3 regions of the Neobacillus sp. PVCKKU3 genome follow, and region 2 is predicted to be linked to each of the others. Evidence: riboswitches for the same ligand, from Rfam matches in the RefSeq annotation. Region 2 holds a riboswitch; each other region holds the start of a gene.
What was found. A riboswitch is a leader RNA that binds a small molecule or an ion and turns the genes downstream of it on or off. The one in region 2 is predicted to bind S-adenosylmethionine.
Positions count from the first base shown of each region.

Region 1: it holds a riboswitch for S-adenosylmethionine, as region 2 does, so the genes downstream of both, metK (methionine adenosyltransferase) here and ACNQGS_RS20415 (methionine biosynthesis PLP-dependent protein) in region 2, are expected to answer to the same signal.
Region 3: it holds a riboswitch for S-adenosylmethionine, as region 2 does, so the genes downstream of both, ACNQGS_RS15340 (methionine ABC transporter ATP-binding protein) here and ACNQGS_RS20415 (methionine biosynthesis PLP-dependent protein) in region 2, are expected to answer to the same signal.

Region 1 covers NZ_JBLVQN010000005.1:26,296-30,571, reverse strand. Annotated here, with positions in the region: gene asnB (asparagine synthase (glutamine-hydrolyzing)) at 1-555, opposite strand, end outside; gene metK (methionine adenosyltransferase) at 788-1,990, opposite strand; SAM riboswitch class I at 2,255-2,388, opposite strand; gene pckA (phosphoenolpyruvate carboxykinase (ATP)) at 2,652-4,238, shown strand.
Region 2 covers NZ_JBLVQN010000033.1:50,982-55,257, reverse strand. Annotated here, with positions in the region: gene ACNQGS_RS20425 (bifunctional homocysteine S-methyltransferase/methylenetetrahydrofolate reductase) at 1-917, opposite strand, end outside; partial or broken gene ACNQGS_RS20420 (PLP-dependent transferase) at 1,028-1,264, opposite strand; gene ACNQGS_RS20415 (methionine biosynthesis PLP-dependent protein) at 1,264-2,376, opposite strand; SAM riboswitch class I at 2,459-2,573, opposite strand; gene ACNQGS_RS20410 (helix-turn-helix domain-containing protein) at 2,672-3,016, opposite strand; gene ACNQGS_RS20405 (polysaccharide biosynthesis protein) at 3,832-4,276, shown strand, end outside.
Region 3 covers NZ_JBLVQN010000021.1:22,091-26,366, forward strand. Annotated here, with positions in the region: gene ACNQGS_RS15330 (vWA domain-containing protein) at 1-58, shown strand, start outside; gene ACNQGS_RS15335 (NAD(P)/FAD-dependent oxidoreductase) at 140-1,255, shown strand; SAM riboswitch class I at 1,448-1,557, shown strand; gene ACNQGS_RS15340 (methionine ABC transporter ATP-binding protein) at 1,656-2,669, shown strand; gene ACNQGS_RS15345 (methionine ABC transporter permease) at 2,659-3,333, shown strand; gene ACNQGS_RS15350 (MetQ/NlpA family ABC transporter substrate-binding protein) at 3,353-4,192, shown strand.

The DNA.
Region 1 (4,276 bases), on a different contig from region 2:
TAGATAATGCTGCAAGGAATCATAATCCAGCACATCATTTTTAAGAGCCAGCAAAATGCTCTTTTTCTCAGAAGCAAAGAAGGTTCTGTCACCATCCTCCATATAAAAGAATGGTTTAATTCCAAACGGATCTCGAGCCCCATAAAGTGTTTGTTCCTGCTTATCCCAGATAACAAAAGCAAACATCCCGCGCAAGCGTTCAACTGCTTTTTCCTTTAGATGGCTGTAGAGAGCAATGATAACCTCTGTATCAGAGCTTGTGGAAAAAGTTAGTCCTTCTTTGAGCAACTCTTCACGAAGCTCGACATAGTTATAAATTTCACCGTTAAAAATAATCCAGTATCTTTCGTTTTCATACGTTAGCGGCTGGTGCCCGGATTCAATATCAATGATACTTAACCGGCGGAAACCAAATTGAATATGATCATCATCATAATAACCATCATCATCTGGTCCACGATGGGTTATAATATCGTTCATATTTTTAAAAAGCTGCTTTTCTTCGTCACGATAATTTTGCGTTTTGTCATGTACACAACCGATAAAACCGCACATTATGTACCTCACCTACTCTATTTCAAAATATCCTTTTGTAAAAACATACTCTCTAATACTACCACTTTTTTTTCAAAAATGGCACTGTGAACAAAAGGAAAATCATGTATCATCATTTTTCACTTCAATAGTCCTACTTAAACATTTTATTCCAATTTTTAAAACACTGAACAAGAAAATAGACGTTTAATGAAAAATGGGAGTTACACCTTAATGCAACTCCCACTCCATATTATTTTCCTTCTGCCTGCTCACGTAATGCATCTGCCTTATCAGTGCGTTCCCAAGGAAGATCAACATCCGTACGGCCAAAATGTCCGTAAGCTGCTGTTTGCTTATAAATGGGGCGGCGTAAATCCAGCATTTTAATGATTCCTGCAGGGCGCAGGTCGAAGTTTTTACTTACTAAGTCAACCAATACCTGTTCGCTGACTTTGCCTGTGCCAAAAGTATCGATGGAAATCGATACCGGTCTTGCTACACCAATCGCATAGGCAAGCTGGACTTCACATTTTTCAGCTAAACCTGCTGCGACAATATTTTTAGCAACATAACGTGCAGCATAAGCGGCAGAACGGTCAACCTTTGTCGGGTCCTTACCGGAAAAAGCGCCGCCGCCGTGACGGGCATAGCCTCCGTAAGTATCCACGATAATTTTACGGCCAGTCAGTCCTGCATCCCCCTGCGGTCCGCCGATTACGAAGCGGCCGGTTGGGTTTATAAAATATTTTGTATTTTCATCGATTAATTCTTTTGGTACAACCGGATTAATAACATGTTCCTTAACATTGCGCTGGATTTGCTCTAGTCCAATTTCCGGATGGTGCTGGGTGGAAATAACAATTGTATCAATCCGAACCGGTTTGTTGTTCTCATCGTATTCGACCGTTACTTGTGTTTTTCCGTCCGGACGAAGGTATGGAAGGATATCCTCTTTACGAACCTCCGTCAACCGGCGGGCAAGCTTATGGGCTAAAGATATCGGAAGAGGCATCAGCTCTTTCGTTTCGTTACAGGCGAAGCCGAACATTAAACCTTGGTCACCTGCACCAATTGCTTCAATTTCTTTATCTGACATTTGACCTTCACGAGCTTCAAGTGCTTGATTGACACCCATAGCAATGTCAGGAGACTGTTCATCAATAGAGGTTAACACCGCACATGTTTCCGAATCAAAGCCATATTTCGCACGAACATAGCCAATTTCTTTGATCGTCTCACGAACAATTTTTGGGATATCTACATATGTAGAGGTAGTGATTTCGCCGGCAACTAGAACTAAGCCGGTCGTTACTGATGTTTCAGCAGCTACGCGGGCATTTGCATCCTTTGCTAGAATGGCGTCTAAAATAGAATCAGAAATCTGGTCACAAATCTTATCAGGATGACCTTCAGTTACTGATTCAGAAGTGAACAAATGGCGTTTTAGTGACATCTGAATTCCTCCTATAATAATGAAATAATGAGGCTCACTTTTCAAAGGTTAACACCCTTTCCAAATAACCTCCATTTTGATACGGAACTCATCCCTAATAGTATGAAATAAACATCAGGTTTTTATGAAATACTACCGAAAAAACCCAACCGAGATTCTTTAGAAGATTAGTAAAGCGATTCAAACAGCACGTGTGTTTGCCAAATAGACAAAAAAACCTTTCCATGAGGAAAGGTTGAATGCAAACATTTTGCGTGCCTTTCACTCTTATCGTTCAAGGACTAGCCTTGCATCAGGTTGAGCACCTTTGCCCGAAAAACGACTAAAAATAGACATTTTCCTAGTTGCAGGTTGCTGGGTTTCATAGGGCCTGTCCCTCCACCAGCTCGGGATAAGAGAGTATCCGTTCAAGGTTAAATCATACCCCAGATTCTTAAAGTATGTCAATGTATTTTTTAGCAACATTAACCAAAATATACAATGGAGTATGATACAAAATATGCTTAAACTGTTTTTTTCATGACTTTTTAATCACCTTTAGAATAAGGTATAAAATACAGCATAATTTCGCTAATTAGTATAGACTATTATTTTAATTGTGTTATACTATTCAATATTAATATATCAAATTAAAAAAACCATAAAAAGGAAGGTTCATTAAATGAATTCTGTTCATATCCCAAATGAATTAAAGGAATTACTTAATGAAAGTAATGTCCAAGTCCAATTATCTGTGCCGCAGCTAGTTGAAAAAATCCTCAGCAGAAAAGAAGGGACACTCACTTCCACCGGAGCGGTTCGTGTTTCAACAGGAAAATATACTGGGCGGTCTCCAGAAGACAAATTCACTGTTTTGGAGGAGTCAACCAAAGATAAAATTGCCTGGGGTTCTTTAAATCAGCCAATCTCACAAGAGACTTTCGATCATCTTTATAATAAGGTATTAGAATACTTAAAACAGCAAGAAGAAGTATATGTATTTAAAGGCTTTGCTGGTGCTGATAAGAAATCACAACTGCCGATTCAAGTCATAAATGAATTTGCTTGGCATAATCTTTTTGCCCACCAGTTGTTCATTCGGCCTTCGGAAGATGAACTTCTGACTCATGAAGCTGAATTTACAGTAATTTCTGCCCCTAATTTCAAAGCAAACCCGGCAGTCGACGGTACGAATTCTGAAACCTTCATTATTATATCATTTGAACGCCGCGTAGTTCTAATTGGAGGAACTGAATATGCGGGGGAAATGAAAAAATCAATTTTCTCTGTCATGAACTATTTACTGCCTGAAAACAATATTTTCTCTATGCACTGTTCAGCGAATGTCGGCATTGAAGGGGATGTAGCATTATTCTTCGGTTTATCCGGAACTGGAAAAACAACTCTTTCCGCAGACCCTAATCGCCGTCTAATCGGCGATGATGAGCACGGCTGGTCATCAAATGGCGTCTTTAATATTGAAGGCGGCTGCTATGCAAAATGTATTAATCTATCCCGTGAAAAAGAACCGCAAATCTTTGATGCCATCCGTTTCGGGACCGTTCTTGAAAATGTTGTGATTAACCAGGAATCGAGAATTCCGGATTACGATGATGGAACATTAACAGAAAACACTCGGGCCGCATATCCAATGGAGGCCATTGATAATATTGTCCAGCCTAGCATTGCCGGGCACCCGAATACCATTGTGTTTTTAACTGCAGATGCATTTGGTGTTCTTCCGCCAATCGCTAAATTAACAAGGGAACAAGCCATGTACCATTTCTTAAGCGGATTTACATCAAAGCTTGCTGGAACAGAGCGTGGCATTACTTCACCGCAGGCAACCTTCTCAACCTGTTTTGGTGCACCATTCCTGCCGCTGCCGGCTACACGCTATGCCGAAATGCTAGGAGAAAAAATACTTGAGCATAACGTTAATGTGTTTTTGGTTAATACAGGCTGGACTGGCGGAGAATACGGCGTCGGCAATCGTATGAAACTCTCATATACAAGAGCAATGGTGCAGGCAGCTCTTGAAGGAGAACTAAATCACGTAGAAACTGTTAAGGATACATTCTTTGGCCTAAATATCCCGCTCCATATTGCTGGGGTCCCTGATGAAGTGCTTCAGCCGATTAAAACATGGGCGGATCCTAATGCTTATGAAAAAAAGGCAAAAGAATTGGCAGAGCAATTCCGTGAGAACTTTAAGAAATTCGCTAACGTTGCCGTCGAGATTGAAGAAAAAGGCGGACCAATCGCATAAATGCCTAAGGAAAAAGAGGCTGTACCGTAATTCGGTCA
Region 2 (4,276 bases):
GCAGGACGATCTTCAACTATGATTTTCTTTGGTTTTAATTCTACTATTTTATCTGTTATCGGAGTGCTGTTTTTTAATTCGGTGGCAAATGCCCTGATGTGTTCAGGTGTTGTGCCGCAGCATCCTCCTAAAAGTCGGACACCTTGCTTGCGGAATTCAGCCGCAGACCTGCGGAAGTAATCGGCATCACCATCATAATGAAACTTTCCATCCGTATAAGCAGGGAGACTGGCGTTTGGATAGGCTGAAAGAAAGGCTCGCTTAGGCAGCTCGATTTGTTCGAGCGCAACCAGCATATGATGCGGGCCAAGCCGGCAGTTTAGGCCGACAACGTCAGCGCCTAGCCCTTCAAGTCTCTGCAGAGCATCATTGACAGGAGTACGGTCCTGCAAAATTCCCGGTTCTGCAAGGGAAACTTGCGCAACAATTGGCAGATTGGTTTCCTTTCTGGCGATGGTCAGGACGGTTTCAAGCTCTTCCAGGTCGTAAAAGGTTTCGAGTAAAAGGCCGTCAACTCCCTCTAATAAAAGGCAATACAGCTGCTCGCGAAAGCTCCGTTTAATTTCTTCTATTGAAATGGATTTGGGCTTGATGCCGCGGTTGCCCCCCAAGGTCCCAAGCACATAGGCACGGTTCTCGGCAGCTTTTTTGGCATTTAGTACAGCGGCACTGTTGATGTCCTTGACTGAATCCTCCAGCCCGTATCGTCCAAGCTTTAAATAGTTGGCCGCATAGGTGTTCGTTTGAATAATATCGGCACCGGCATCTATATAGGCTTTATGGATATTCTGAATTTGCTCAGAGCGGGAAAGATTCAATTCTTCAAAACAGGAATCTTTGCCATAGGAATAAAGCATTGTTCCCATGGCCCCGTCGGCAATCAAAATTTGATTTTGTAATTTTTCTAAAAAACTCATCGTTATTCTCCTTGAGAGAGCTTATTCACCTGCAGCTTTTCCAAAGCTTGTGAAAAGTCCTTAATCAAGTCTTCAGGCTTTTCAAGTCCGACTGAAAGTCGCAGCAGGCTCCCAGAAGAGAAGGCAAACCCTTGGGTTCCGCCTTCGAGTTCTGCAATAATATCCTCCAGAGCTTCCCGGGTTGGATTTAAGCTGCGGGCGTAATCGTATTTTCCAAAACTGTCAATTTCAAACTGATGAAAGGTAGATGCATGCTGGATCGGGACACTGACTGCTCCTGTTTGTGCATCCATTTTATGCCGATTATGAAGAAGTCTAGTTTCAAAACTAAATTCTTCGTGTTCCATCACACATTAACTCCTTCAACTAACTTAGCAAAAGCCTGCTCTAGGTCAAAAATAATATCCTCTGCATCTTCAATTCCTACAGAAAAACGCAATAGACGGTTACAGACACCTTGTGCAATTCGGATTTCTTCCGGGATATCAGCGTGGGTCTGGGTCGCTGGATACGTGATAAAGCTTTCGGTTCCGCCAAGGCTTTCAGCAAACGAAATCAGTTTTATGTTTTGTAGGAACGGATTTACCCACGTTTCATCTTTAATACGGAAAGAAACCATTCCGCCTCTTCCTGGATAAAGGACATCTGTCACCGCATCGCTATTGGAAAGAAACTCAACAACAGCCTTAGCGTTTTTCTCATGCCGTTCCATACGGAGCGACAATGTTTTCATCCCGCGCATTAACAACCAGGAATCGAAGGGGCTTAAAACGGCACCCGCACCGTTATGATGGAAGGCCAATGCTTCACAAAGTTCCTTACCCTTCGCGACAATCAGTCCAGCTAGAACATCATTGTGGCCTCCAAGGTATTTCGTTGCACTATGAATCACGATATCTGCACCAAGTGCAATCGGCTGCTGCAGAAGAGGGGTATAGAAGGTGTTGTCCACAATTAACAAAATGTCATGCGATTTGGCAATTTTTGCAATGGCGGCAATATCGGCTTCCTGCATAAGCGGATTAGTTGGTGTCTCCAAGAAGATTGCTTTTGTATTTGGTGTAATGTTGTTTTCAACCTCTTCAGGACAACAGGTATTTACATATTGGCTTTTCAAGCCCCACTTTTGAAAGCCTTTTTCGAGCAAACGGTAGGTTCCGCCATATAAATCCTCGCTGACAAGCCATTCGTCACCAGACTGAAATAAGGAAAGAATTGTTAAAATGGCCCCCATTCCAGAGCTGCAGGCAAAGCCCTGATCTCCACCTTCTAAATCGGCGATGGTTTTCTCAAGCAACTGGCGTGTCGGATTTCCGGTTCGAATATAATCAAAGCCTGTTGATTGTCCAATCCCCTCGTGCCGGAATGCAGTTGAAAAATATACTGGGGGATTAACGGTTCCTGTTGTAGTTTCACTGCGGTTCCCAATTTGAGCAAGTTTCGTATCGATTTTATACATTGTTGTCTACACTCCTTTTTGATATTAAAAAAAGGCCTTCTATAAGAAGAAGACCTTTGCATGTACAATACATCTGTCACTCTTCTTATCTCGCAAATTAGTAACAATTTGCAGGACTTAGCACCGTTTCAATGTTAAAGACATTGAAGGTTGCTGAGGTGTCACCGGGCCCTTCCCTCAACCTCTCTTGATAAGAACATATTAATATTTTGACTATTTATAAAATTTACTACACTATATGAATGGTGTCAATGTATTTTCTTTATTTCTTGTTTAAGTTGTTGAAGTAAGCGTTTTATTGATTTTTTTCCCAGATTTTGAATTTAATATAGTTAATGTATTCTCGGAAATCATCTTTATTTATTCCGTCTTCAATTGCCTTTTCAATAATTTTCTTCCATTCTTCGTCCAGTTCATTTTCGCTGGGGGATAAATCATCATTATCAAGTCCAGTCAGCAAATATTCTAAAGTGACATCTAAAGGTCTTGCCACTTTTTGTAAAAAATAAATGGATGGGTTTTTATTAAGGTTCCGCTCGATGTAACTTAGATATGATTTTGAGACGTTCGCGAGTTCAGCAAGCTCAGTTATCGAAAAATTTTTTTGCTTTCGTAATTTTTTTATTCGTTCACCAATCATAGTAATCTCCCTTATTCCCTAATTTCAATTGATTGTTTGTTCCAGGAACCGGCCTGAAAGAAACTAAGAATAATTAATTTTGACTGAAACGATGAAGATCGCCAAAAGACTTGAATATAAGATTTAGAGGAAAAATTAATCTAAATAAATAGGTTTCTAAAAACTTTGATATTGGAAGGTCGAATTTGGTGAATATGTAAAATAATTATTTTTCCACAGTTAAGAATATTATAACTTACTTTTAGTTCTCTTTAAAGAACAAATCGAAAGAGAGCTATACAATATTTTTACTTGATTTTCATAAAGAAGAGGTTAAAGGCTGTGCAATATAAAGAATTGCAGTAAATATTTTATGGATATTTCAATAAAAAAGTGAGTCGAAAAATTTAACCTTAGTTGTTCTTTACCAAGAACTATTCGTTTGTTATAATGTTAATAATGAAAGAGGGATTCATATTAATAAAAGTTAGGAAAAAAGATTTAGGTAAAATTGACCAATTTATATTATTGGTATTTTTTTAATAATTACGTTCTTTATATAGCACGTGTTTTGTTGTCTAACGAACAATCGCAATTTCTATTAATAATGGGTGATGTCTCCTTACCACTATCAATGGAGGCACTCGGTCATGCTGTGGGTTGAGAAGAACCTTAGACGCTTGTCGTCGATAGTGTGATGTGAGGGGGGGTTGGATGCCCTGTTTTACCATTAAAGCTTTTGCTTAGGCGGGATTCAAGAACTCTTCTAATCAAAAGCTTTAATTTAATAATCAGCATTAACATGTTATTTATTGCACCTAAAAAGGGGGGGGATTATGACCTACCGACAGAGATTGTCTATATTTTTTTTGGTTGATTCTTGTATCGTCATTAGTGTTATCTTTTTCAGCCGATTTCTGGTTGATGCAACTACAAATGTGTTCACCGTCTTGAATTTATTTACTTCAATCGCCATTTTATTAAGTCATCATACTTTTTCATTTATATTTAGGCTTTATAAAAAAGCCTGGCAATATGCCAGTATAGGGGAATCCATCCTTATTTTAAAGGTAGTTACATCTACTATCCTAATGGCGGCTGTTTTGCAGAAGCTGTTTTTCTATAAAGTTGATTTCAGGCTCTTGGCTGTCATTTGGTCCCTTCATATTTTGTTTATTGGCGGATCCAGATTTTGCTGGCGGATGTTTCGTGATTCCCTCATTATAAAAAATCAAAATAAAAATCGAACACTCATTATTGGAGCAGGGGAAGCAGGAACAA
Region 3 (4,276 bases), on a different contig from region 2:
GTATAATATGGTGTGTGAGCAAGTAATGGAGAGAAGGCAGCGCACAAGGAAACTTTAAAGCAGTATTGTATTTGTTGTAATATATATATTATCTACTTTGCTCAGTCTATAAGACTGAGTTTTTGTTTTGAGGTGAGTTATGCAAAAGGTAATTGTAATTGGGGCAGGAATACTCGGAGCATCCACTGCTTATCACCTTGCAAAATGGGGGGCCGAGGTTATCATAGTGGACCGGCATGTCCCCGGTCAAGCCACTGACGCGGCTGCGGGGATTGTTTGCCCATGGTTGTCCCAACGTCGTAATAAAGCCTGGTACCAGTTGGTTAAAGGTGGAGCCCGGTATTATCCAGAATTAATAGTTCAGTTAGAAGCAGATGGGGAAAAAGATACGGGTTATAAACGAGTTGGGGCATTAAGTATTCACACTGATCCAGCAAAGTTGGAAAAGATGGCAGAACGGGCACGGACCCGTTGGGAGGATGCTCCCGAAATCGGCGAAATAACAATTTTATCACCAACTGAAACGAATCGACTTTTTCCGCCGTTGTCCGATGAATTTGGGGCAGTTTATGTTAGTGGCGGGGCACGTGTAAATGGCCGGGCTTTACGTAATGCACTAGTTAACGCTGCAGTAAAGCATGGAGCCCAAGTTGTTAAAGGGGATGCCTCATTAATCAGTAGTGGCAATAAAGTCCAAGGGGTAAAAGTGGATGAAAAAACATTTTCTGCTGATCAAGTTATTGTTACAGCAGGGGCTTGGGCAAAGGAATTTTTGTCTCCATTAGGAGTTGAATTTTTGGTAAGGCCACAGAAGGCGCAAATAATTCATTTACAAATGCAAGACATCGATACAAATTCGTGGCCGGTGGTCATGCCGCCATCCGATCAATACATTCTATCCTTTGAAGGTGGACGTGTTGTCATTGGAGCAACACACGAAAATGATGCTGGATTTGATAATCGGGTAACGGCTGGAGGTGTCCAAGAAATCTTAAATAAAGCTTTGGCAGTCGCTCCTGGACTTGCCAGTGGAATGATATTGGAAACTAGGGTAGGGTTTCGTCCTTTTACTCCCGGTTTTCTTCCTATTATTGGAGCTATTCCGAATTATGAAGGAATCTTATTAGCGAATGGTCTAGGATCATCAGGATTAACCAGCGGACCATATTTAGGGGCAGAACTCGCTAAACTAGCACTCGGAAAACAATTGGAAATTGATATTCATAACTATGATGTTGCTGGTGCTTTAGCCTAATGTTATGCACAAAGAGCTTTTCATGCGAAAAGCTCTTTTCTAATCGAACAAAAAAATTTTTTATTTAATAATAAGTTGATATGACAATATTGAAAACGCTATCGGGTAAATTGCGCTATAATTTAGATGATTGACAAAACAAAAATAGATTTGTACTATCTTAATATAACTTAATTATTTGTTAATTTAATTTTCTTATCCAGAGCGACCGAGGGACATGGCCCGATGACGTCCGGCAACCCCCGATTGGGAAGGTGCCAATTCCTGCAGAATGACTGTACTTTCATTCTGAAAGATAAGCCGAAATTCTATTTAATTTCGACGCCCCTTTCAGAATGAATGGGGCTTTTTGTTTGGGTATAAAGTCTAGTTTAGATATCGGAAAAATGAGGTAATCAGTATGATTGATATAAAGAACCTTAGCAAAATTTATAAGACAAAAAAGGGTGAAGTAAAAGGTGTTGATAATGTTTCACTAACCGTTCAGGAAGGTGAAATCTTTGGAATCGTCGGGTACTCTGGTGCCGGAAAAAGCTCACTGCTTCGCTGTATCAATCTGTTAGAGAGGCCAACCTCTGGCAGTATAACGGTCGATGGCACTGACTTGACATCCCTAAGAGGCGAGCAATTACGATCTTCACGTTTAAAAATAGGCATGATTTTTCAACACTTTTACCTAATCAGCCAAAAAACAGTCTATGAAAATATTGCTTTTTCCTTAAAAGCCGCCAACTATCCTAAGGATCAAGTAAGGAAACGCGTGGAGGAACTTCTGGAAATGGTCGCCCTATCCGATAAGCGTGATGTCTACCCATCACAGCTCAGCGGTGGTCAGAAACAACGAGTCGGTATTGCAAGGGCTCTCGCAAATAATCCGAAGGTGCTTTTATGTGACGAAGCAACATCAGCACTTGACCCTACGACAACAAAGTCGATACTAAATCTATTGAAAAAAATCAATAAAGAACTCAACATCACCATTGTATTGATCACTCACGAGATGGATGTTGTTAAAGAAATCTGCAGCCGGATGGCAATTATGCAGGATGGACGAGTTGTGGAAGAAGGTTCGGTATATGACATTTTTGCCAACCCGCATACAGCACTTACAAAAGAATTTATAGAAAGTGTTGTAACTCTTGAAATCCCGGAAGTTATTCTAAAAAGCTGCCAGGGTCCAATTGTGAAAGTGACCTTCAAAGGAAAAGTCGCTGGAGAGGGGGTCATTTCTGATACTCTTCAACAATTTAACGTAAAAGGTAATTTTCTGCATGGTTCAATAGAATATATTCAAGAGCAACCGCTTGGTATTTTCATAATGGAGCTAAAAGGACAAAAAGAGGAAATAGAAAAAGCCCTAAATTATATTGAAAACCGGGCAGCACAGGTGGAGGTGTTACACAATGGGCTTTGATTTTGCACATCTGATGGAGCTTATTCCGGATATCAATAAAGCATTTTTTCAAACCATCTATATGATTGCGATTTCGTTGGTCGTATCGACGATAATCGGATTGCCGGTTGGGATATTGCTTTACATAACCGATAAAGGATTGTTTATGGAAAATCGAGCCGTCCAGAATGTCCTGGGTTTTATTGTCAATATGGTCCGGTCGATTCCTTTCATTATATTATTGGTGGCATTGCTCCCACTGACAAACTTACTCGTCGGGACTACCATAGGCCCAACTGCCGCCAGTGTTTCGCTATCGGTTGCGGCAATTCCGTTTTTTGCAAGGATTGTTGAAAATGCACTGAGAGAAATTGACAAAGGCGTAATCGAAGCAGCTATTGCTGCCGGGGCAACCCCGTGGATGATTATAAAAGATGTCCTATTACTTGAAGCCAGATCCGGTATCATCTCAGGTGTCACGTTAACACTCATTAGTTTAGTTGGTTTCTCGGCCATGGCCGGTACAGTCGGCGGCGGCGGTATTGGAGACTTGGCGATTCGCTTCGGTTATTATCGATACGACAATACCATCATGATTTCAACAGTTTTAATCTTAATTATTTTAGTTCAGGTCATTCAGCTTCTTGGTGACTATATCGCCAAAGTTGTAGATAAAAGAAGATAAATAAAGGGGAGAAATTATTATGAAAAAATGGTTAACAAGCATTTTATTACTTTGTGTAGTCTTTGCATTAGCAGCATGCGGAAACTCCGAGGACAAAACAGCAAGCGGCAAGGAAAAAGCAACAGAATCAAAAGAAATTAAAATAGGCGCGACTGCAGGCCCATATAGCGACATGGTAACAAAAGCGATTAAACCAGGCCTAGAGAAAAAAGGCTACAAAGTTGAAATTGTTGAATTCAGTGACTATATCCAGCCAAACAAAGCATTAAACAATGGCGATATCGATGCCAACCTGTTCCAGCACACGATTTACCTTCAAAATTTCGCGAAAGAAAACAACATGGATTTAACAGCACTTATTTCTGTGCCAACTGCACCAATGGGGATTTATTCAAACACAATAAAATCGATTAAAGATGTAAAAGAAGGGGCAACTGTTACACTTCCAAACGACCCGACAAATGCAGCACGTGCATTAAACACACTTCGTGATGCAGGGCTTATCACTATCAAAGCAGATGCAGATCCACTAAAAGTATCTGAAAAAGACATCGCTGAAAACAAGAAAAACCTAAAGTTCCAGCCTATCGAAGCAGGCCAGCTTCCACGTTCAGTTGAAAGTGCAGATTTAGCTGCAGTACCAGGAAACTTTGCTCTTGCAGCAAAAATGAATCTTCTTGATGCCTTAACGCTTGAAAACATGGCAGACAATTACCGCAATATTGTGGCAGTTAAAACAAGCAACAAAGATTCACAGTTATCAAAAGATCTGAAAGCTGTTGTTGAATCAGCAGATTTCGAAAAAGTCATCGATGATCAGTTTAAAGGTTTTGGAAAACCAAGCTGGATGAAAAAGTAATTTTTAAATCAAAAGGGTATGGACGAGATCCATATCCTTTTTTCATTGGATACGCCAATAAAGATTGGAGAATCCTAAAGGAAA